3 regions of the Acinetobacter terrae genome follow, and region 3 is predicted to be linked to each of the others. Evidence: predicted binding sites of a transcription regulator. Region 3 holds the regulator's gene; each other region holds the start of a gene.
What was found. The regulator PhoB, encoded in region 3, activates phosphate uptake and scavenging genes when phosphate is short. The targets are predictions, from matches to a motif close to TGTCATNAANCTGTCATAA.

Region 1: a site for PhoB is predicted at 4,019-4,037, ahead of B9T23_RS07750 (inorganic phosphate transporter). Genes of this name have one in related genera too.
Region 2: a site for PhoB is predicted at 5,716-5,734, ahead of B9T23_RS05770 (porin). Genes of this name have one in related genera too.

What each region holds. Positions count from the first base shown of each region.
Region 1 is NZ_NEGF01000005.1:156,565-163,611, forward strand. It holds gene B9T23_RS07740 (ABC transporter substrate-binding protein) at 1-383, shown strand, start outside; gene B9T23_RS07745 (hypothetical protein) at 551-2,101, shown strand; gene B9T23_RS07750 (inorganic phosphate transporter) at 2,338-3,957, opposite strand; gene metH (methionine synthase) at 4,388-7,047, shown strand, end outside.
Region 2 is NZ_NEGF01000004.1:19,089-26,135, reverse strand. It holds gene B9T23_RS05800 (DUF6988 family protein) at 1-612, shown strand, start outside; gene B9T23_RS05795 (cyd operon YbgE family protein) at 645-941, opposite strand; gene cydX (cytochrome bd-I oxidase subunit CydX) at 945-1,046, opposite strand; gene cydB (cytochrome d ubiquinol oxidase subunit II) at 1,070-2,215, opposite strand; gene B9T23_RS05780 (cytochrome ubiquinol oxidase subunit I) at 2,212-3,798, opposite strand; gene cydP (cytochrome oxidase putative small subunit CydP) at 3,798-3,989, opposite strand; gene B9T23_RS05770 (porin) at 4,455-5,573, opposite strand; gene B9T23_RS05765 (HIT family protein) at 5,828-6,241, opposite strand; gene B9T23_RS05760 (YARHG domain-containing protein) at 6,274-6,543, opposite strand; gene B9T23_RS05755 (NAD(P)-dependent oxidoreductase) at 6,625-7,047, opposite strand, start outside.
Region 3 is NZ_NEGF01000007.1:51,184-58,230, forward strand. It holds gene B9T23_RS09350 (porin family protein) at 1-243, opposite strand, end outside; gene B9T23_RS09355 (SDR family NAD(P)-dependent oxidoreductase) at 912-1,760, opposite strand; gene B9T23_RS09360 (TetR/AcrR family transcriptional regulator) at 1,994-2,704, shown strand; gene phoB (phosphate regulon transcriptional regulator PhoB) at 2,923-3,633, shown strand; gene phoR (phosphate regulon sensor histidine kinase PhoR) at 3,659-5,017, shown strand; gene B9T23_RS09375 (glutathione S-transferase) at 5,041-5,691, opposite strand; gene B9T23_RS09380 (OsmC family protein) at 5,790-6,188, opposite strand; gene B9T23_RS09385 (pirin family protein) at 6,234-7,047, opposite strand, start outside.

The DNA.
Region 1 (7,047 bases), on a different contig from region 3:
ATGCAGCAAATGACCGTTTTGGTTTTATCCATGAGTTAACGGGTTTTAAATCTGTTCTTCCGCTGACTGAAAAAACGGATACTGCCCGCCCTGAAGCTGGATCTGCAGAAGCTTTAGCAGCACAAAAGAAAAATGCTGAACTGTTAAAGTCTGCTATTCAACAAAATCCGGATTATTTGATTGTGCTGGATCGTGGTGCGGTGAATACCCAGAAATATGCCACCAAGGAAGGCATTAAAACCCATCCTATTTTGGGGCAGTCTCAAGCGGTAAAACAGAATCGCGTTATTTTTGTGAATGCTGATGCCTGGTATATTACTGGCGCAGGTCTGGATAATACTGCATTCATGCTGAAAGAAATTTCTGAAGGCATTTCTAAATAATACTGAAATGATAATATTTACACATCAAGGAGCTTCGGCTCCTGTTTTGCCGTTTCTTTTGAAAAAGATTTACACAATTTTGTCATTAAATGCTACCCATCAAATCAATTTGGCATAGATAATGTAGACATCTGTATATTAATGATCAAAAAAACGAGATTTTTTGCATGTCCACTTCATTAGATGGTCTTCAATTCCCTATCAATCCCACCAGCAATAAACCCAGCAGCTCCCAGACAGGCAAAGAAATTATTGCTGAAGCTTTATCGATTGTTGACAACAAGGCATCAATGAATGCCCTTGCGGAAAAAAACTGGCGTAAGCGTTATCCTATCTATTTTAAAGCCTTGGTTGAACAAGGCATTCGTAACATCAATAATCCAATTAGCATTGCAAAACAAGGCTTACACAAGGCCCATCATAGCTTTGACTTTTATAGAAATGGTCAGCGCTATTTACTGAAAGACATCATGAAGGATATCGATACAGCCAATTTGTATACGGTTCAGCTGAAAGGTGAAAGTGAGTCGGCCCCTGAATGGTATGTGCCTTATAAAGGGCAAAAATTACAAGGTCAAGCTTTACTCGATCAAATTCAAACCTGGCAAGGTGCAGGCATTATCGAGCCCAGCCATGCCGATGCTTTACGTGCTGCACATGCACATCCTGAATGGTTTGATCTTTCTGATCGCACCATGGTCTTATTTGGTGCAGGTTCTGAAGCCGGCCCACTGACCTGGTTGTCTAAATGGAAAGCCAATATTGTGGCCGTCGACTTACCCAATAGCCGTGTTTGGGACAGAATTTTAAACACCGTCCAACAAGGCAATGCCACCCTATATGCACCCTGTGCGGAAAAATTGGCAGAAGATACTCCAACTGCCACACTGAAAGAAAAATTGGGGGCCGATTTACTCACTCAAACCCCTGAAATTGCCCATTGGCTAATCCAGAGTGAACGTCAGCTAGACCTTGCAGCGATTGCCTATCTAGATGGTGAAAAACACGTCCGCGTATCCATGGCCATGGACAGCATTATGCAGTATGTCAGTGAGCAAAAGGCTGACACCAGTCTAATGTTCATGTGTACCCCGACTGATGTCTATGCCATTCCTAAAGAAATTGTAGAGGCTTCAAATCTTAAGTTACTACAGCGCTCAAAATCGCAACGTATCATCAGTGAAAGCATTTCGATGATTTCTGCTCAACACTTTTTCAAGAAAAATCTGGATGCATTAATCAGCTGTGATAATGGCCATGAATATGGAATTGCAGACTGCTTGGTGGTGGAGCAAGGTCCAAACTATGCTTTGGCAAAACGCATTCAGCAATGGCGCGCGACTCTGGCACGTCATTATGGACAACGTGTCAGCATCAATATTGCGCCCTCTACCACTACGCATTCGGTGACTAAAAATCCGTTATTGAAAGCCGCATTTAATGGTGCAAGTTTGTTTGATGTTGAATCTTTTCATCCTGAAACGACCAATGCACTGATGGCAGCATTATGGATTTATGATTTGCGTCATCCAGAATCGGTAGCGAATCCGGAAACGCCTTTGGATCATCCATTAGAGTTGATGATGAAAGGTGCCAACCATGGTGGTTTATGGCGTGTGGCTTATTTGGCGCGTACCGCACTGCCTTTTGCTGCACTGTATGGCTTTGCCAATGAAAAACTACCGATCAAGAAGATGTTAAAAGTGTTTAAGAAGTAGTTTTTCCTATTACTTTTATTGAATATATTCCTTCATTATTTTACAGAAGTTCTTTCTCCTTTTAAGGAGATGAGAATCCTCAGAATATATTCTGAGTTCGCAAGGGAGAGGTAGATTACATTCTATAATTCCCTCACCCCTTGCGGAATATAGTCCTCATCCCTGATGAACAAGAACTTTATTTATGAGCATAAAAAAAGCTGCAATTGCAGCTTTTTTTATTTCAAACAGATATCTTAAACAAACTGTAAGAACAACCAGAACAGACCACCTGATAAACAAATCGTAGCAGGTAGCGTGAAAATCCATGCTGAAAGAATGGTGCGTACCATCTGGAAGTTTAAGCCAGATTTATTGGCCACCATGGTACCTGCAACAGCACTGTTTAATACGTGTGTTGTCGATACTGGCATACCTAAACCATCTGCTGCGGCAATAGTCGTCATGGCAACAAGTTCGGCTGACATGCCTTGGCCATAAGTCATATGACTTTTACCAATACGCTCACCCACTGTCACCACAATACGTTTCCAGCCCACCATGGTTCCAAGACCAAGCGCAAGCGCTACTGCCACTTTTACCCAGGTCGGAATATATTGCAGGAATGAATCGAGGTTTTTACGGTATTCCTTGACTGTCTTGGCTTGACTTTCTGACATTACAGGAAGCTGTTCAGCTTTATCTAAACGCTTGAATGCCGTCGTGCTTAAGTACATATCATTACGAATAATCGAAACTTCTTTTTCTGGAATATCTTTTAAATCACCATATTCGGCAACGTGATTACCCAAGTGATCGGTCAAACTTGCCAAAGCAGGCACCACTTCAGGTGACATCACTTTAGTTTGAATATATTTGGTCAACACTTCACGAGCTTGTGTATCAGGAATATCCTGATGATTTGGATAAATAACTGCCGCAGTTTGCACAGATAACTGTTCAAATGATTGGATATGATTTGCGTCCAGATTTTTATTCAATGAGTACGCCAAAGGTACACAACCGATCAAGATCAGCATGATCAAGCCCATACCTTTTTGGCCATCATTTGAACCATGCGCAAAACTTACCCCGGTACAGGTAAAAATCAAAATAGCACGAATTAAAGGTGGTGGTGGTTTATTGCCTTTTGGAGGTTGGAACAACTCCATTTGTCTTTTAAAGACTTTCTTCACCAACAGAAATAAAATCGCAGCAAAAGCGAAACCAATCAAAGGTGAAAACAACAGTGCTTTACCGACTTTAAGCACTTGGTCCATGTCGACACCACTGGCACCATTACCCGAATTCAGCAGGTAGTTCATGATGCCCACACCTAAAATCGAACCGATTAAAGTATGTGAACTCGACGCTGGAATACCCAGGAACCAGGTACCCAAGTTCCATAAAATAGCGGCTATCAGCATGGCAAAAACCATGGCAAAACCTGCACCTGAACCGACATTCATGATCAGTTCAACAGGCAATAAAGCAATGATGCCGTAGGCTACTGCGCCACTTGCCACCATCACCCCAAGGAAATTACAAAAACCTGCCCACATCACAGCAACAGGTGCAGACAAGGCATTGGTATAAATGACTGTCGCTACCGCATTGGCAGTGTCATGAAAACCATTAACAAATTCAAAGCCTAAAGCGATTAACAAGGCGGTCGCTAACAGAATAACGGAATATAAACTTAATGCAGGAACATGTGTCAAATCGGCAGAAAGTTGAAAGCCGATGTACACCAAAGTAGAAATAATAACCGTAAGAAACACCGGCATAAAAAATTTAGGTGTAGCAACATGCACATTCGTCGATTTCGCGGGTGCTGAATGCGCCTGATCTTGGACGGGAGGAATATTAGAATTCATGCAGACGGTTCAAGGGGATAATAAAATCCCCTTATTGTTCAATTTAATTGTGACAATTATATGACAAAAAGCTGTCATATAAAGCCAATTTTTAATAATTGACTTATTTTAAATCACTCCACCTTATCTTGGGGAGTGGAACTGTTTTAAATCCATCATTTAAAAATATTTAAAGCCCAAAATAGTTTGTGCCTCAATATTTCAAAGTACCTGGATACATGTATAAAAAATCTTTCCGATCAAGCAATCACTCAACTTTTTCTTTTCCATGTTGAATGTTAAGGGGGTCATATTTCAATTCGATGAAAAATTCAGCACAAATGGGCTTATTTTAAGCTGTACTGCACTAAGTCGGCTGAATATTCCTCTAATACAGTCTAATTCTGTTAAAATAATGCCCATTTTGTATTCCATCGGATTGGGGTTATTTATGTCCACGCTTGCCACCCTGAAAGAGCTTCTCGCCACACGCATCCTGATTATTGACGGTGCCATGGGTACCATGATTCAACGCCATAAACTAGAAGAAGCGGATTATCGTGGTGAGCGTTTTGCTGACTGGGCATCTGACCTGAAAGGCAACAATGACCTTTTAGTCCTCACTCAACCGCAGATTATTCAAGGCATTCATGAAGCTTACCTTGATGCCGGTGCAGACATTATTGAAACCAACAGTTTCAACGGCACACGTGTTTCAATGTCTGATTACCACATGGAAGACTTGGTTCACGAAATTAACTTTGAAGCCGCGCGTATTGCCAAAGAAGCATGTAAAAAATATTCAACACCAGACAAACCACGTTTTGTTGCCGGTGTGCTTGGACCGACATCTCGTACTTGTTCGATCTCACCGAATGTAAATGACCCGGCATTTCGTAATATTACCTTCGATGCCCTCAAAGAAAACTATATTGAAGCGACACACGCCCTGATTGAAGGCGGTGCCGATATTCTGTTAATTGAAACTGTATTCGATACCTTGAACTGTAAAGCCGCGATTTTTGCAGTGAAAGAAGTATTCAAACAGTTGGGTTATGAATTGCCGTTAATGATTTCCGGCACCATCACCGATGCTTCAGGCCGTACCCTGACTGGTCAAACTGCTGAAGCGTTCTGGAACTCGGTTCGTCATGGTGATTTGCTTTCGGTTGGTTTTAACTGTGCCTTGGGTGCAGATGCGATGCGTCCACACGTCAAAACTGTGGGTGATGTCGCTGATGTGTTTATTTCCGCGCATCCCAATGCAGGTTTACCAAATGCGTTTGGTGGTTATGATGAAACCCCTGAACAAACTGCAGCATTCCTTAAAGAATTTGCAGAAAGTGGCTTAATCAATATTACCGGTGGTTGCTGTGGTACCACTCCAGATCATATCCGTGCAATTTATAATGCAGTAAAAGACATTAAACCGCGTCAGATTCCTGAGATTGAACCCGCTTGCCGTCTTTCAGGTCTAGAAGCATTTAACATCACCAAAGATTCCTTGTTTGTAAACGTCGGTGAACGTACCAACGTGACTGGTTCAAAAAAATTCGCCCGTTTGATTCGTGAAGAAAACTATACCGAAGCTTTGGAAGTGGCTTTAGATCAAGTGCAAGGTGGCGCACAGATTGTCGACATCAACATGGATGAAGGCATGCTGGATTCACAAGCAGCGATGGTGAAATTCCTCAATCTGATTGCCTCTGAACCGGATATTTCCCGCGTACCGCTCATGATTGACTCATCAAAATGGGAAATTATTGAAGCTGGCTTAAAATGCGTACAAGGTAAAGCAGTAGTGAACTCGATTTCCTTAAAAGAAGGTTATGACGAGTTTGTCGAAAAAGCGCGCCTTTGCCGTCAGTATGGTGCGGCAGTCATTGTCATGGCCTTTGACGAAGCTGGTCAGGCCGATACAGCAGCACGTAAGCGTGAAATTTGTAAACGTTCGTATGACATTTTGGTCAATGAAGTCGGCTTCCCGGCTGAAGACATCATTTTTGACCCGAACGTGTTTGCAGTTGCAACCGGTATTGAAGAACACAACAACTACGCAGTCGATTTCATTGAAGCAACCGGCTGGATTAAACAAAACCTTCCGCATGCCATGATTTCTGGCGGTGTATCCAACGTATCGTTCTCGTTCCGTGGAAATGAACCAGTTCGTGAAGCGATTCATGCAGTCTTCCTTTACCATGCCATTCAACAAGGCATGACCATGGGGATTGTGAATGCAGGTCAGTTGGCGATTTATGATGACATTCCTGCCGAATTAAAAGCTGCAGTTGAAAACGTTGTTCTGAACCAAAACCAAGGTGAAAGCGGTCAGGATGCAACTGAAAAATTACTTGAAGTTGCAGAACAATACCGTGGTAAAGGTGGTGCGCAACGTGAAGCTGAAAACCTGGAATGGCGTGAACAGTCCGTTGAAAAACGTCTTGAATATGCACTGGTTAAAGGCATCACCGCTTATATTGATGTCGATACTGAAGAAGCGCGCTTAAAAGCGACTCGTCCTTTAGATGTGATTGAAGGGCCGTTGATGTCGGGCATGAACGTGGTGGGTGACTTGTTCGGTGCAGGTAAAATGTTCCTGCCACAAGTGGTGAAATCGGCCCGAGTAATGAAACAAGCCGTAGCTTGGTTGAACCCGTACATTGAAGCGGGAAAAACCGAGGGTCAGACCAAAGGTAAAATCCTGATGGCGACGGTTAAAGGCGACGTGCATGATATTGGTAAAAATATTGTAGGCGTAGTACTGGGCTGTAACGGTTATGACATTGTTGACCTTGGCGTGATGGTACCTGCGGAAAAAATCCTGCAAACCGCGATTGATGAAAAAGTCGATATTATTGGTTTATCCGGTTTGATTACACCGTCATTGGATGAAATGGTTTTTGTTGCCAAAGAAATGCAGCGCAAAGGTTTCCATGTTCCGTTGATGATTGGTGGTGCGACCACATCTAAAGCGCATACCGCAGTGAAGATTGATCCACAATATTCCAATGATGCGGTGATTTATGTCGCCGATGCTTCACGTGCAGTCGGTGTTGCGACTTCACTTCTTTCACCTGAAATGAAACCTGAGTTCATTAAAGGTTACCGTGA
Region 2 (7,047 bases), on a different contig from region 3:
AAACAATTAGATAGTTCAGAGCTGATTGATGGCGGGTTAAGACTTGATTTGGTTTATCAATGTTGCGAAATATCCATAGAACATGGAATTGCTGTAAAGACACTTTTAGAAACTGAATTGTATACTTCAGCACTTGCATTGTTTAGAGTGCAATTTGAGTCTACTGTCCGTGCATATTGGTTGCTTTTGAGTGCGACAAATAATCAAATTCTGAAATTTCAAACTACAAGCATTGCGGACCTATTTAAAAATGAAAAAATACCAATGGTTTCTGAAATGATAGAAAAATTAAAAAATATTGAAGAAATTAGGCCTATGGCACTACAGTTTGAAGAATTTAAATTTTATTCACTTAAGCACTTAAACTTGATTGTTCATACTGGTAAGCATTCTTTAGTAAGAAGTACATTTGGTCTAAATGAGAAGCAGTATAGTGATGTAATGAAACAATCCAATGGATTAACAACTATGGCTGGACAAATTCTTTTAAGACATAGTGGTAAAGAAAAATGGATACATATTTTGCATGCTAAGTACCGTGATTGTTTTTTGATGCAAAAGGATATTTCATCTGAAGAAAAAGCAAGAATTGATGCAATGTATAATAAGTAATAAAGAAAGCCCTCAATCGAGGGCTTTTTTGTTTAGGTGAAGAGCCACGTGTAGTAACCCCAAAACATCAGTGGCCATGCCAGAAATGGGCTAAACAACCATTTCCATAACCAAAACTTTGGAATAAAACCTACACCGTGAATAAAGCCCCCTGAAATACCGATCATGATATACATCATGGTACGGTGGCTATATTCACCATTTGCATCTAGCATCATCGCTGGATGAATCAATAAAATGGCTGCAAGCGGCAATGCCAACAAAAATGAAATGGCCATTGCAAACTTGTTCGGCTTCTTGGTCTCTGTTGTTATTGCAGCTTCAGTCATTTTCTATTCCTCATCCAGATCTTGATGGTGTTCAATGTAAAGGGCGCTGAGTACACCTGCAAAACACGCCATTAAAATTCCAAGAATCCAAGCGAAATACCACATATTTATTCTCCTGACACACAAGCCTAGTAAAGGCTGTGTGAATTATCCTGAACGTGTTTATTGGTGATTACACCCCACATTTTGTAGTAACACCAAGTGGTGTAACACAAGATTAGCGGTACAAAAATACAAGCTGCCACAGTCATTACAGTAAGTGTGTTTTTACTAGAAACCGCATCCCACATGGTCAAGCTGATGGCTGGATTAAGGCTTGATGGCATTAAGAATGGGAACAATGCAAAACCAGCAGTTAAGATTGAACCGATGACAGCCAGACTCGAACCTAAAAAGCTAAAACCAGCCTTGTTTTTCCCTGCAGCAAGCACCACGATGATGCCGCCAAGAATACCCATGATTGGTGCAATCATAGTGATTGGGTAGGTTGAGTAATTGTTCATCCAGCCGTGGTTGCCATTGGTAAGCACTTCTTTGGCTAATGGATTGGCAACCCCATTGGTATCAAATGGTTGTACCAATGTATAACCTTCAATACCACCGAAGTATAACCATGCACCTGCACCCAAGAAGCATGCTAAGAATACCATGCCCATGATTTGAGTGGCTTTGGCAGAACGTGCACGTAAATCACCATCGGTACGTAGCATCAACCAAGCACCACCATGTGCACAAAGCATTGATAAGCTGACTAAACCACAAATCACTGCAAATGGATTAAGCAGGGCAAAGAAGCTACCTGTGTAGGTTGATCGCACAGTTTCATCTAGGGTAAATGGAACACCTAAGAACATGTTGCCGAACGCGACACCAAAGACTAACGCTGGCACAGCACCGCCGACAGCTAAACCCCAATCCCAAGACGTACGCCATTTGGTATTTTCTAGTTTAGAGCGATAGTCGAAACCGACTGGTCGTAAGAATAAGGCGAACAAAACCAGAAGCAGTGCCCAATACATGCCAGAGAAGGCGGTTGCATAAACCATTGGCCATGCAGCAAACAGTGCGCCGCCGGCAGTAATAAACCAAACTTGGTTGCCGTCCCAGTGTGGGGCAATCGTATTGATTGCCGCACGACGTTCATCATCATTTTTACCCACGAATGGCATAATGGCCATTGAGCCCATGTCGAAACCATCGGTCAGGGCGAAACCAATCAGCAATACGCCAACCAATACCCACCAGATAATTTTGAGAAGTTCATATTCGATCATGATTGAGCCTCCGCAGCAGCGTGGTTTTGAGCATCATCTTTTTCAAAATGGTATTTACCAGTATGTAAAGAACTTGGACCCAAGCGAGCAAACTTGATCATTAAGTACATTTCGATAATCAGAAGTACTGTATAGAATGCTGCAAGTGCAATGATTGAACCCCAAATGTCACCAGTGCTTAAGCTTGAAGCAGATAGGTGTGTAGGTAAAACCTCACCAATTGTCCACGGCTGACGACCACCTTCAGCCACATACCAGCCAGTTTGTGTAGCGATCCAAGGCAATGGAAGCCCGTAAAGCGCAAATTTAAGTAGCCAAGGCTTGTTCTCTGCATTGCGTTTAGCCACTGCATAAGTTGCAAGGATAAATAAAAGCAGCATTAAGAAACCTGAAGCCACCATGGCACGGAATGAGAAGAACAATGCAGTTACGTTAGGAATAGTATCCTTGGTTGCTGCTTTAATGTGCTCTTCAGAAGCATCTACGACATTTGGTGTATATTTTTTAAGAAGTAAGCCATAACCTAAGTCTTTTTGATTTTCTTTGAAAGAAGCCATAAGCGCTGGAGAACGGTCGCCTGCACGAAGTTTTTCAAGTTCACCATAAGCATTCATACCATTGCGGATACGGAGTTCATGTTGAACCATTAGGTCTTTAAGACCAGTCACTTCTTTATCTAAAGAACGTGTCGCAATAATCCCCATTACATATGGAATTTTGATGGCGTAGTCAGTGCGTTGTTCTTCCTGATTAGGAATACCAAACAATGTGAATGGTGCTGGAGCAGGGTGTGTATCCCATTCTGCTTCAATTGCAGCAAGTTTTGTTTTTTGCACATCACCTAACTCATAACCTGATTCATCACCCAATAAAATTACAGATAATGTAGAGGCTAAACCGAAGATGGCAGCGATGGCGAAAGAACGACGTGCAAATGGAACATCGCGTTTTTTCAACAAGTAGAAACTTGAAATTGCCAGAACAAAGATTGCACCAGTGACATAACCTGAAGATACAGTGTGTACAAATTTAACCTGAGCCACTGGGTTGAAAATCAAGGCACCGAAGTCAACTAACTCCATACGCATGGTTTCAAAGTTAAACTCTGCACCTACAGGGTTTTGCATCCAGCCATTCGCCACCAGAATCCAGAGTGCTGACATGTTGGAACCGAGAGCAACCAGCCAAGTCACACTTAAATGCTGGACTTTAGAAAGTCGATCCCATCCGAAGAAGAATAAACCAATAAAAGTTGATTCCAGGAAGAATGCCATCAGGCCTTCAATCGCCAGTGGAGCGCCGAAAATGTCACCGACATAATGCGAATAGTACGCCCAGTTTGTACCAAACTGGAATTCCATGGTTAAACCAGTGGTCACCCCTAAAGCGAAGTTAATACCAAAAAGTTTTCCCCAGAATTTAGTCATGTCTTTATAAATTTCTTTACCGGAAATCACATAGGTGGTTTCCATAATGGCAAGAATAAAAGCCAGACCAAGAGTAAGAGGTACAAAAATAAAGTGATACAACGCGGTCATTGCAAATTGGAACCGCGAAAGATCGACCACGCTTTCAGAAATCATCAACGTGTCTCCTTGATTTGGGAAGGACTGCCGGCGATACGCTCGGCAACTTGAGAGTCAAAATTTTTGGGAATAGTGGGGGCGTCGAACCAGATATGTTTAATCGTCAACAAGAGAGCAATCTTAATTATTAATATGATTGTTATCTCGCGAACTAATCGTTGATTAAAATCTTTGGGTATTAAGCTCATGCAAATAAGCCTATTTTTAAAACATAATGGATATTATTAAACAAAAAGTAACTAAAAATAAATAGATTAAACAGTTAAAATAAAAATATATTATTTAAATTAGTAAAAACAATAACTTGTTTGTTGTATATGTTAAAAAATAAACTAATATTTATTTGCTTTAAAGTAGACTAAAAAGCTTTGTATTAATGTTTTTAATCCCAACTAAAATGGTCATGTATTATATTTGAAGTTGACTAAAGCAGTTAAGTGTTGTATTTAAATCCGACTAAAACAGTCGTATATAATTAAAAAAATATTTATTAAATGAGATTGATTCATATTTTAATTAAAATTAAAGGACTTTTAAAAAAGAGAATAATAGGGTTGTGGAATTAAATATTCTATTCATCAAAGCTGTTATGAAAATTTAGTTTAAATAAAAAAGACCGCCCTCAGGCAGTCTCATGTTGGATATTTTGAATTCTAGAATTTGATTTCCATACCTAAACCGTAAACACTTTCATCAGCGTTACCTTTTTTAGGTGAGTTATCCCATTCACGCTGAACTGCGTTAGCAAACAATTTGGTTTGGCTATTTAATTTGTAATCTGCTCCAATACCCCATTGGTCTACAGAGCTATCACCCGATGCACCACCCAGTACTGCATAGTCAGTATCAGCTTGTTGATATTGGGCTTTAAAAGTCCACGGTGTATTTGCAAGTTTGTAAGTTGCAGAGATTAACCATGCATCTTCTTCTACTTTGTTATAGTCACCTGCATAAGCTTCATTAACTGCTAGTGTAGCGGGATTATCGAGAGTTAATCCTTTAAGATTGGTATAATCTGAAATCTCAGCAGTTTGCCACATTGCACCTACAGATAAACCGGTAGCACCAATTTTACCTAGGTCGAAAGAACCACCTACACGGATTGCATCAGCAGGAGCATTTGAGATACCGACAGCAGCGAAGTCGCCTACAGATTTGAAGTTTCCTGCAATCACGCCTTCGAAGCCTAAATCTTTATTGGCATATGAAAGTGAAGTAGAGATACCATCACCAATGCTGTCACGTGCTCCATCAGTATATTTAGTTGTTTCAGTGGTAGACTCACCTTGTTGAGCTTGAAGTGCAAATACTAAACCACCCATCAGTTTAGGATCGGTTTCAATCCCAATGACATTTTCTACACGCTCTTCACCATACATCATTTCTTTGATGTCAGCATGTGCGTAGTCATTAAATACGTCACGGTATCCACCAGCAGCGTCTTTAAATGGGGTATCTATAATACCTGCTTTTAATGTACCTACATCAGCCCACTTTAAACCAGCGAAGATATTACGTTTTTTAAATACGTCATCACCACCATCTACATCTACTTCCCATTCGGCTTGGTAAATAGCAGCAAGTTTATCAGTCAGTTTTTCTTCACCTTTAACACCAAGACGTGAAGCATTGGAGTTTAATTCAGTGACTGAATCTGTACCATTATCATAGCTGTCAACACTTACATTCAATTTACCATATACAGTTGGTGCTGCTTGTGCTGCACTCATCCCCATAGCCGCTACTACAGTAGCGAGAAGCAATTTTTTCATTGAGATTTCTCCAAAACACGGTTCTAAATGGCATTCGCCTTACTTAACACTTCTTTTTAGTTTGCTTAAGTACAAAAAGTTACAGAAGCTCACCAACTTGCTATGCAGTATCTGTAATCTTTGTGACAAAAAAGTGAATGACAAATGACAGTTTGATGACGCGTTTAGATTGATCTTTAAACTAAATATTTCTTTTTTATTCTGTATTTATAAAAAAATGGAGCCAAAGCTCCATTTTTTGGATTCATTTTAAATCAAAGTGCGGCTTTAATTTTTTCCGCCAAGGCTTGGATTTTTTCTTGATCACCCATGTGCAAAGCATGCTTACCTAATTCATGAACCGAACTTGGAATAAGGTGAAAATGTACATGCGGCACAGTCTGACCAGCGGATGCGCCTGAAAGTTGCATCAGTACAATGCCTTTTACTTCAAGTGCTATTTCCATCGCTTGCGCAACTTTTTGCACAATTTGAATGGTGTAAGCAGCAGCGTCAGGAGGTAGATCAAGCAATGTTATAGCAGGTGTTTTAGGGATGACCAGCGTGTGACCTTCAGCTTGAGGCATGATGTCCATAAAAGCGAGAACTTGATCGTCTTCATACACTTTAATTGCAGGAATTTCGTTGCGGATAATTCGTGCAAAAATATTTTGATCATCGTAAAGCATGTCTAATCCTTGAAAGTGATTGTGTACTGTAATTATTTACAGTTCAATTCTTTCTGACGATCTTTGATAGCGTCAAGTCGTTGTTGCTCTTTTTCTGAAAATTTTGGTTTAGTTGTATAGCAATTATCATTGCCAAACTTCGCCTTTGCATCCGGGTCTTTAAAGCAAAAACCTTTAGATGCGTAAATGACATCATGGTCATTTTTCAATTTTTGACATTCTTGCTCTGGCGTTGCTGCAAAAGCACTTGCCCCAATAAAAGTTGCAACACTAGCAAAAATTGCAAAACTTAACTTAGTCATGAGAGTTTCCTCTGTAAGAACATTGTGTATAACACATAATCACAATATTAGGTTTCGTTATCATTATTCAATGGCGAGTTATTACTCAAGTGTAATTTTACTCCATGATTCGTACATTTTTACAGCGCTAGAAAAGTCACTGTCTTTTTCAGCTAAATTACTGGAAGCCTGAATTAAACTTTGGGTGAGGGCAATGACTGGCGCAGAAAGTTTGGCTTCACGAACCAAGTCTAAAGCAATACCGGTATCTTTGGCTAATAACGGTAGGGCAAAGGTCAGAGGAAAACTACGGTTTAAAATACGCTGCGGTAAAACAGTTTCCGTGACACCGCTTTTACCACTGGATGCATTAATACAATCTAAGGCTTCGTTCAAGTTTACGCCATGTGCTTTGAGGGCAGTAAAACCTTCGGCAACTGAACAAAGATTTACAGCCAATAACATATTGTTTACTGCTTTAACTGCAAATCCTGCACCTGGGCCACCGACATGTTTAATCAGTTT
Region 3 (7,047 bases):
AGCCAATTCAGATCCTTCGGCATCTTCACTGCTATAACTGTCTACGCTGTCATTCACTGGTGCAACGACAGCAGCTTTGGCTTGGGGTTGTGCTTCAACAGCATTTAAGCGTTGTTGAAGGGTTTCAATTTGTTGTTTCAAACTGCTCAGCTGCTGTTTTAAGTCAGCATCACTGGCAAAACTCAATTGACTGGTTGCAGATAAAATCAATGCCACTGCAAGATTTAACGATGTTTTTTTCATACTCTAATTTCACTTCTTTTTTGTGCCCCAAAGCGCAAAGCTGCCCCAACCCCAAGCCAAGGACTTGAGGTAAATGTAGTGCGTGGGAAATACGGGTTATGCGGCCTGTTTGTTTTTCAGTTTTTCTTTATTTCCTGAAACGAACTTCGGATGATTCACGTGATTAATAATCAAGATCATCCAACAGCCATTTTTTTTAAATTAGTTTCTGTTAGCGACAGCATGTATAGCCACACATGGTCATGCACATCACTAAATGAGCTGAAGTCATGTTGGCTATACTCAAGCACTGCGGTTTTGCTTTTAAATGGTTTAAATTACGCATAGGTTTTGGCCTATTCTTCATGTTTTCGTTCTTGTTATTTCGCAACAACCATGCCAACTATATAAATTATTGTTTTAACGCAATTTATTAATTTTATTCCAACTAAACATGTTGGTTTTAACGCGGTATGTGTGTTGATATTTCAACACTTGCTTATTTAAATTCAGCTGGTTTTTTTATTTTTATTTCTTATTTTTAGATATAAGGCTACTTTTTCGAGTACCCGCTACAGCTCCAATTTATAAGCTAAAACTTAAGGAAAAATACTTTTGGGATATTCGAAAACCGCAATTTTAAGGCATAAAAAAACCCGCCATTTGCGGGTTTTTAAGCGCTTTTGGTTTTAAGCAGATTTCTTGCTTTTATTGCCTAATTTTGTAGCGAATGCCATGACACGCTGATAACCGGTCGGCAAAATGCGCTGCATCAAATCAATGGCTTTGGCATCATTACCTATCAATAAACGGCGTTTATCTTTTTGCACCGCTTCAATGATTTGACGTGCTGCTTCTTCTGGTGGGCAACGTAATAATTTATTAAAGGATTCTGCCGATTTTTCCGGATGCATACCTAAGCTTCGAATACTGTCATTCATCTTGGCTGCATTGGCAATATTGGTACGAATACCGCCTGGGTGAACACATAGCGCACTCACGCCACAATTTTCCATGTCCAGTTCCTGACGCAGTGATTCAGTGAAACCACGTACCGCAAATTTGGTGGCATTATATGCAGACTGGGTCGGTTGTGCAGTTAAACCAAACAGACTGGAAATATTAATGATATGCCCTTCACCGGACTTCTTGATTAAAGGTAAAAACTCTTTGGTGCCATAGACCACACCCCAGAAGTTAATATTCACAATCCATTCCAGTTCTTCGTAACTTGCCCCTTCAACGGTTGAACCCAGTGCAACCCCCGCATTGTTAAAAATCATGTTGACTGAACCGTGATTTTGCACGGTATCCGCAGCCCATTCTTTCATGGCATCACGGTCAGCCACATCCAGTTTTTGGGTGGTTACACGTACATGACTTTGTTTTACCAATTCAGCCGTTTGCGCTAAACCTTGTTCATTCACATCACTTAAGGACAAATGACAACCTTGCTTTGCCAAAAGTACAGCCAATTGCTGACCAATACCTGAACCCGCACCGGTAATTGCTGCGACTTTATTTTTAAAATTTTTCATGACTCATCCTTTTCCAATTTTTTCTGCACCATTCACCTAAACATCTCGATTGTTTTTCTGTGGTGATGATGTGCAGTTCATCCATCCAATATAATTTTGACAATACTCATTGTCAATATAATATATGATCAATAGCAAGATCAAAGACCATCTGGCCATTTTCAGCATAGGTCTGTGAATAAATTATTGTTAACATAGGGCAAAACCCAGATTTAATTCGGCACACCATATTTATGACTGAACAACACGAAAATCTTGAAGAAAAACAAAATAAGCCGTCAAAAACCAAAGAACGTCAATTTAAAGGCCTGTCTTTAACTGAGCGCAAACAAGCACGTCGTGAAAAGCTGATTGAAGCGGGCATTGAAGCCTATGGCACGCATGGTTTTTTTGCGGTGACGGTAAAAGATATTTGTAATGAAGCCAAACTGACTGAACGCTATTTCTATGAATCTTTTAAGAAAAGTGATGAGCTTTTTCAAACCATCTTTTTAAAATTAATCGATCAATTGCAGCACAATGTCATGCAAGCCATCATGCAGGCATCGACCGATCCGCGAAAAATGATTGAATCCGGCTTAACGGCGTTACTCACTACATTAAAAGATAATCCACGTATGGCACGGATTATTTATATCGATGCCATGCTGGTTCAGGAGCTGCATAATCAAGCCACTATTCATGAAACCATGTTGCGTTTTGACCGTATGATTCATGCCTTTGTCATGTTAATGATGCCGCATATTGACCGTTCTGAACGTGAAATTTCTTTAGTCGCAACAGGTTTGAATGGCTATGTCACTCAAATTGCGATTCGCTGGGTGGTCAGTGGCTTTAAACAATCGATGCAAGAGGTTTTATCGTCTTGTAGTATCGTTTTTCTATCTTTGCTCGATACTTTTTCAGAAAAAGAAAAAATAATGAAAAAAGAAAGTTCATCTTAATCTTTAGATTGAAATTCATACAATATGTTGAATTCATTATATTTAGATGACTGATTTATTTTAAATTGTTCATTTTTCACTATAAAAATTGTCACATTTCTTTGCGAAAACTGGCCTATCGCCCTTTTCTGCAATGATACTGTCATAATTAATCTTTGTAATAAGCCTGTCATAAATACAAAACGGTTCACCGTTAACATCAAATAGGATATTGCGTTGTGAAAGATGACTATATATTAATCGTCGATGACGAACTTCCCATTCGAGAGATGATTCACACATCTTTAGACATGGCAGGCTTTCAATGCTTACAGGCAGAAGATGCCAAACAAGCCCACCAAATGATCGTGGATCAACGCCCTGCGCTTATTTTACTAGATTGGATGTTACCGGGTGGTATCAGCGGGGTTGACCTGTGCCGCCGCTTAAAACGCGACGAGAGCTTAAATGAAATTCCAGTGATTATGCTGACGGCACGTGGCGAAGAAGACCATAAAGTACAAGGTCTTGATGCGGGTGCAGACGACTATATGACCAAACCTTTCTCGACTCGAGAACTGGTTTCACGTATTAAAGCGGTATTACGTCGTGCCAATGCCTTAAGTGGTGAAAAAACCATTGATGCCAATGGTCTAATGCTTGATCCGGTCAGCCAGCGCGTCAGTTATGCTGATAATATTTTAGAGATGGGTCCCACAGAATACCGTTTATTGGCATTCTTCATGACTCATCCCGAACGTGCCTATACCCGTGCTCAATTGCTTGATCAGGTTTGGGGTGGTAACGTATATATTGAAGACCGTACCATTGACGTGCATATTCGCCGTTTACGTAAAGTGCTGGAACCTTTTGGGGTAGACCGCTATATACAAACCGTTCGTGGCACAGGTTATCGTTTTTCGACCCGCGCGGATGTCGCTTTAGGTTAGTCGTTTTTTAGGTAAATTGCGTTTTATGTATGAACCCTACCCCGTCCCGGAAATTGCACGAGAACATAAACGATTCCGTTACAGCAGTTTATGGACTTTTGCCAAGCAAGATTTACGTTTACTCGCCTTTTTACTGCTAATTGCAGGTTTAATGGGTATCGGGATTGGGTATTTCTGGATTTTTATTTTCATCGCTTTCGCGATATTTTTTGCTTTGCAACTCCGTTCACTGTATTTGGTAAATGAATGGATTTCCAACCGCCCTTATGATGTTCCGCCCAACTTGGATGGCATCTGGGGCGCATTGCTGTTTAATGTTTATCGCGCCCAGCGCCAAGAACGTATTGTTCAGGCAGAAATGGTCGGTTTAATTGATCGTGCTCAATCTTCACTGATTGCCCTGGCCGAAGCCGTGGTTTTGATTGATGAATTACACCAAATTGAATGGTGGAATCCCGCAGCGGAAAAGTTGCTCGGGATACAGCCTTTAGATCGCGGGCGTAATATTTTAACCCTGCTGCGTCAGCCGAATTTTATTCAATATTTCAACCATATTGACGAGGCACCTGATGGCTTGAAAATGAAATCTTCAGCCTTTGAAGACCATTATGTGCAAGTCAAAATGACTCGTTTTGGTGGTGAAAGCCGTCTATTGGTGGCCTATGACGTCACCCGCATGCATAATCTGGAACAAATGCGTAAAGACTTTGTCGACAATATTTCCCATGAACTGCGTACGCCCCTGACCGTACTCAGTGGTTATATTGAAACCTTTACCGATCAGGAAGATTTAAATCCACGTTGGAAACGTGCCTTTGACCAGATGCAAGCACAAACCAGACGTATGAATGCCTTGGTCAATGACCTATTGTTGCTCTCTCGTTTAGAAAGCAACAAGCAAATTGCCAAAAATCAGATTATTGAAATGCCGAGTCTGATGAACCAGCTGTTTGATGATGCTCAAGCCTACAACGTTGACTATCACCACACGCTGAATTTAGATATCGACAGTCATTGTGACCTGATTGGTTCAGATACCGAACTTGCCAGCGCCTTCAGCAACCTGATTACCAATGCCATTAAATACACGCCTAAGGGCGGAACCATTACTATGGGTTGGCATGATGATGGCGAGCACGGTATCTTTACTGTTGAAGATACCGGGATCGGGATTGATCCCAAACATCTGCCGCGTTTAACCGAGCGTTTCTATCGTGTCGATAGTGCCCGTAGCCGTCAAACTGGCGGAACAGGTTTAGGGTTGGCCATTGTGAAACATGTGCTCATGCAACATGGCGCACACTTAGAAATCGAATCAAAAGAAAACCAAGGCTCAACCTTTAAAGTAATCTTCCCTAAAGAACGCCTCTACCACATGAGCTAGACGTACAGTACATCTAGCTCAATCTAAGAAGCTAGATTCTGTTCTTTAAACTTTGCTCGCTGATAAGCCGGACGCTCCGCCAAACGTTTTACATAGGCCGCAATATAAGGATATGACCCTGATGTTCTCGACTGCAGGGCTTCTAGCGGAAAACCCATCTGAATATCGGCAAAAGAAAATGCCCCTGCCACGTACTCATGCTTAGCCAGATAATCTTCCAGATAGTTAATATGATCTTTTAAACGCGGTTGAATAAATCCTGCCTTTACCCCTGATGTAATTTTTTTCGCGACCGGCTTTACCAGCCATGGTACATGTTTGGGTACGTTGCTCATCACCAACTGCATCACCAGTAAAGGCATCAATGAACCTTCCGCATAATGCATCCAATAGCGATATTGCTGCTGATCTTTTTTATTCTGCAGATTAAATTGCTGTTGCTGATCATAGGTTTCTTGCAGATATTGCAAAATCACCGCAGATTCGGCAATGGTTTGATCCGCATCGGTCAATACCGGTGCTTTGGCTAAAGGATGAACCAGTTTTAATTCTGGAGGGGCAGCAAAAGTGGGTAAGCGTTTATAAAATTTAACCTGATAATCCAAAGCCAGTTCTTCTAACGCCCATAAAATTCGAAAAGAACGCGATTGATCTAAGTGGTGCAATGTAATCATTATTTTGCTCTCTATTTTTTCTGCTTTGACTATACGCATAGCCCTAAAAAAATGACATCCTGCTTTACACAAAATGTCATTTCGATCTGTTCATCAACTTAGACAAGTACAGTATTAATGTCTAGGCTACGTAATAATGTTTTGGTCACTGGCGTTTTATTGCTGATCTCTAAAACCTTTTGCTTTAGCTCATCCGACAAGGGCTGCGCAAAAGACAAACGACGTTCAATCCATTCTTTGCCTTCTTTATTGGCATTAAAATCAGCTTCAACAGAAAACTCCCCCAGCTCTATGCCTTTATGACTGGCATACATGCGCAGCGTAATCATGGTACAAGAAATCAGACCTGAACAAATCAAATCATAAGGTGCAGGACCTTTATCTTGCCCACCAAAAGATTCGGGTTTATCAGTCATAAATTGGTGTATACCCGTCTTGATCTCGCCCGACCAAGGTTCAGCCAAGCGATGTACTTCTGCATTTGCAATAATGGCCATGAGGAGGATGATTCCTAAATGTTATCTTTATTTTAAATTTTATCTTTATTTAGAGGCACGCATTTTATCTGGGAATGCCGGCGCTTCTAAGCGTGGTCCAGGATAATCAGCAATATTGCCAAAGCGTTCATGTTGTTCAATCCAGTGGTCACGAGCATTGCAAAGTTCTTCCTGAGTACGACCGACAAAATTCCACCACAGCAATATTGGCGACTCAAAAGGTTCACCACCCAACAGTAGAATACGGCTGCCCGCATGGAGCTGAATTTCAATTTCAGTAACACCCGGCTCAAGAACAACCATATTGTCTTCAGTCAGTTCATGACCATTCACGACAGCTCCCCCATCCAAGGCCATGAAACCGTATTCAAATTTTGGATTGAGTTTAATTCGGGTGGTGGTCGATTCTTTTGCCGTTAAATCAACCCCGAGTAATTCCGTATGTACGGCTACCGGTGATTTAGTTTTTAGAAACTCGCCGACCAATACGGTAAATTCGACCTGATCTTTTTCAACCACAGGCAGTTCTGGATAGTGCTCAAAACAGGGGGCCATATTCATTTTATCATCTGGCAACGCAATCCAGAGCTGTGCAGCATGCATATGGGTTTCAGTTTCCGGTGCAACTTCAGTATGTGAAATCCCATAACCGGCTGTCATTAAATTGACCTGTTTCGGGCGAAGTAACTGTTTTGTGCCCAAACTATCAGTATGCATCATGGTGCCTTCAATCATCCAGGTGAAGGTCTGCAACCCCATATGTGGATGAGGGCCAACATCCAGGCCATCACCTTGCGGAAAAGTCACGGGACCGGCATGATCCAAGAAACACCATGCTCCAATTAAGCGTTTATGGCGA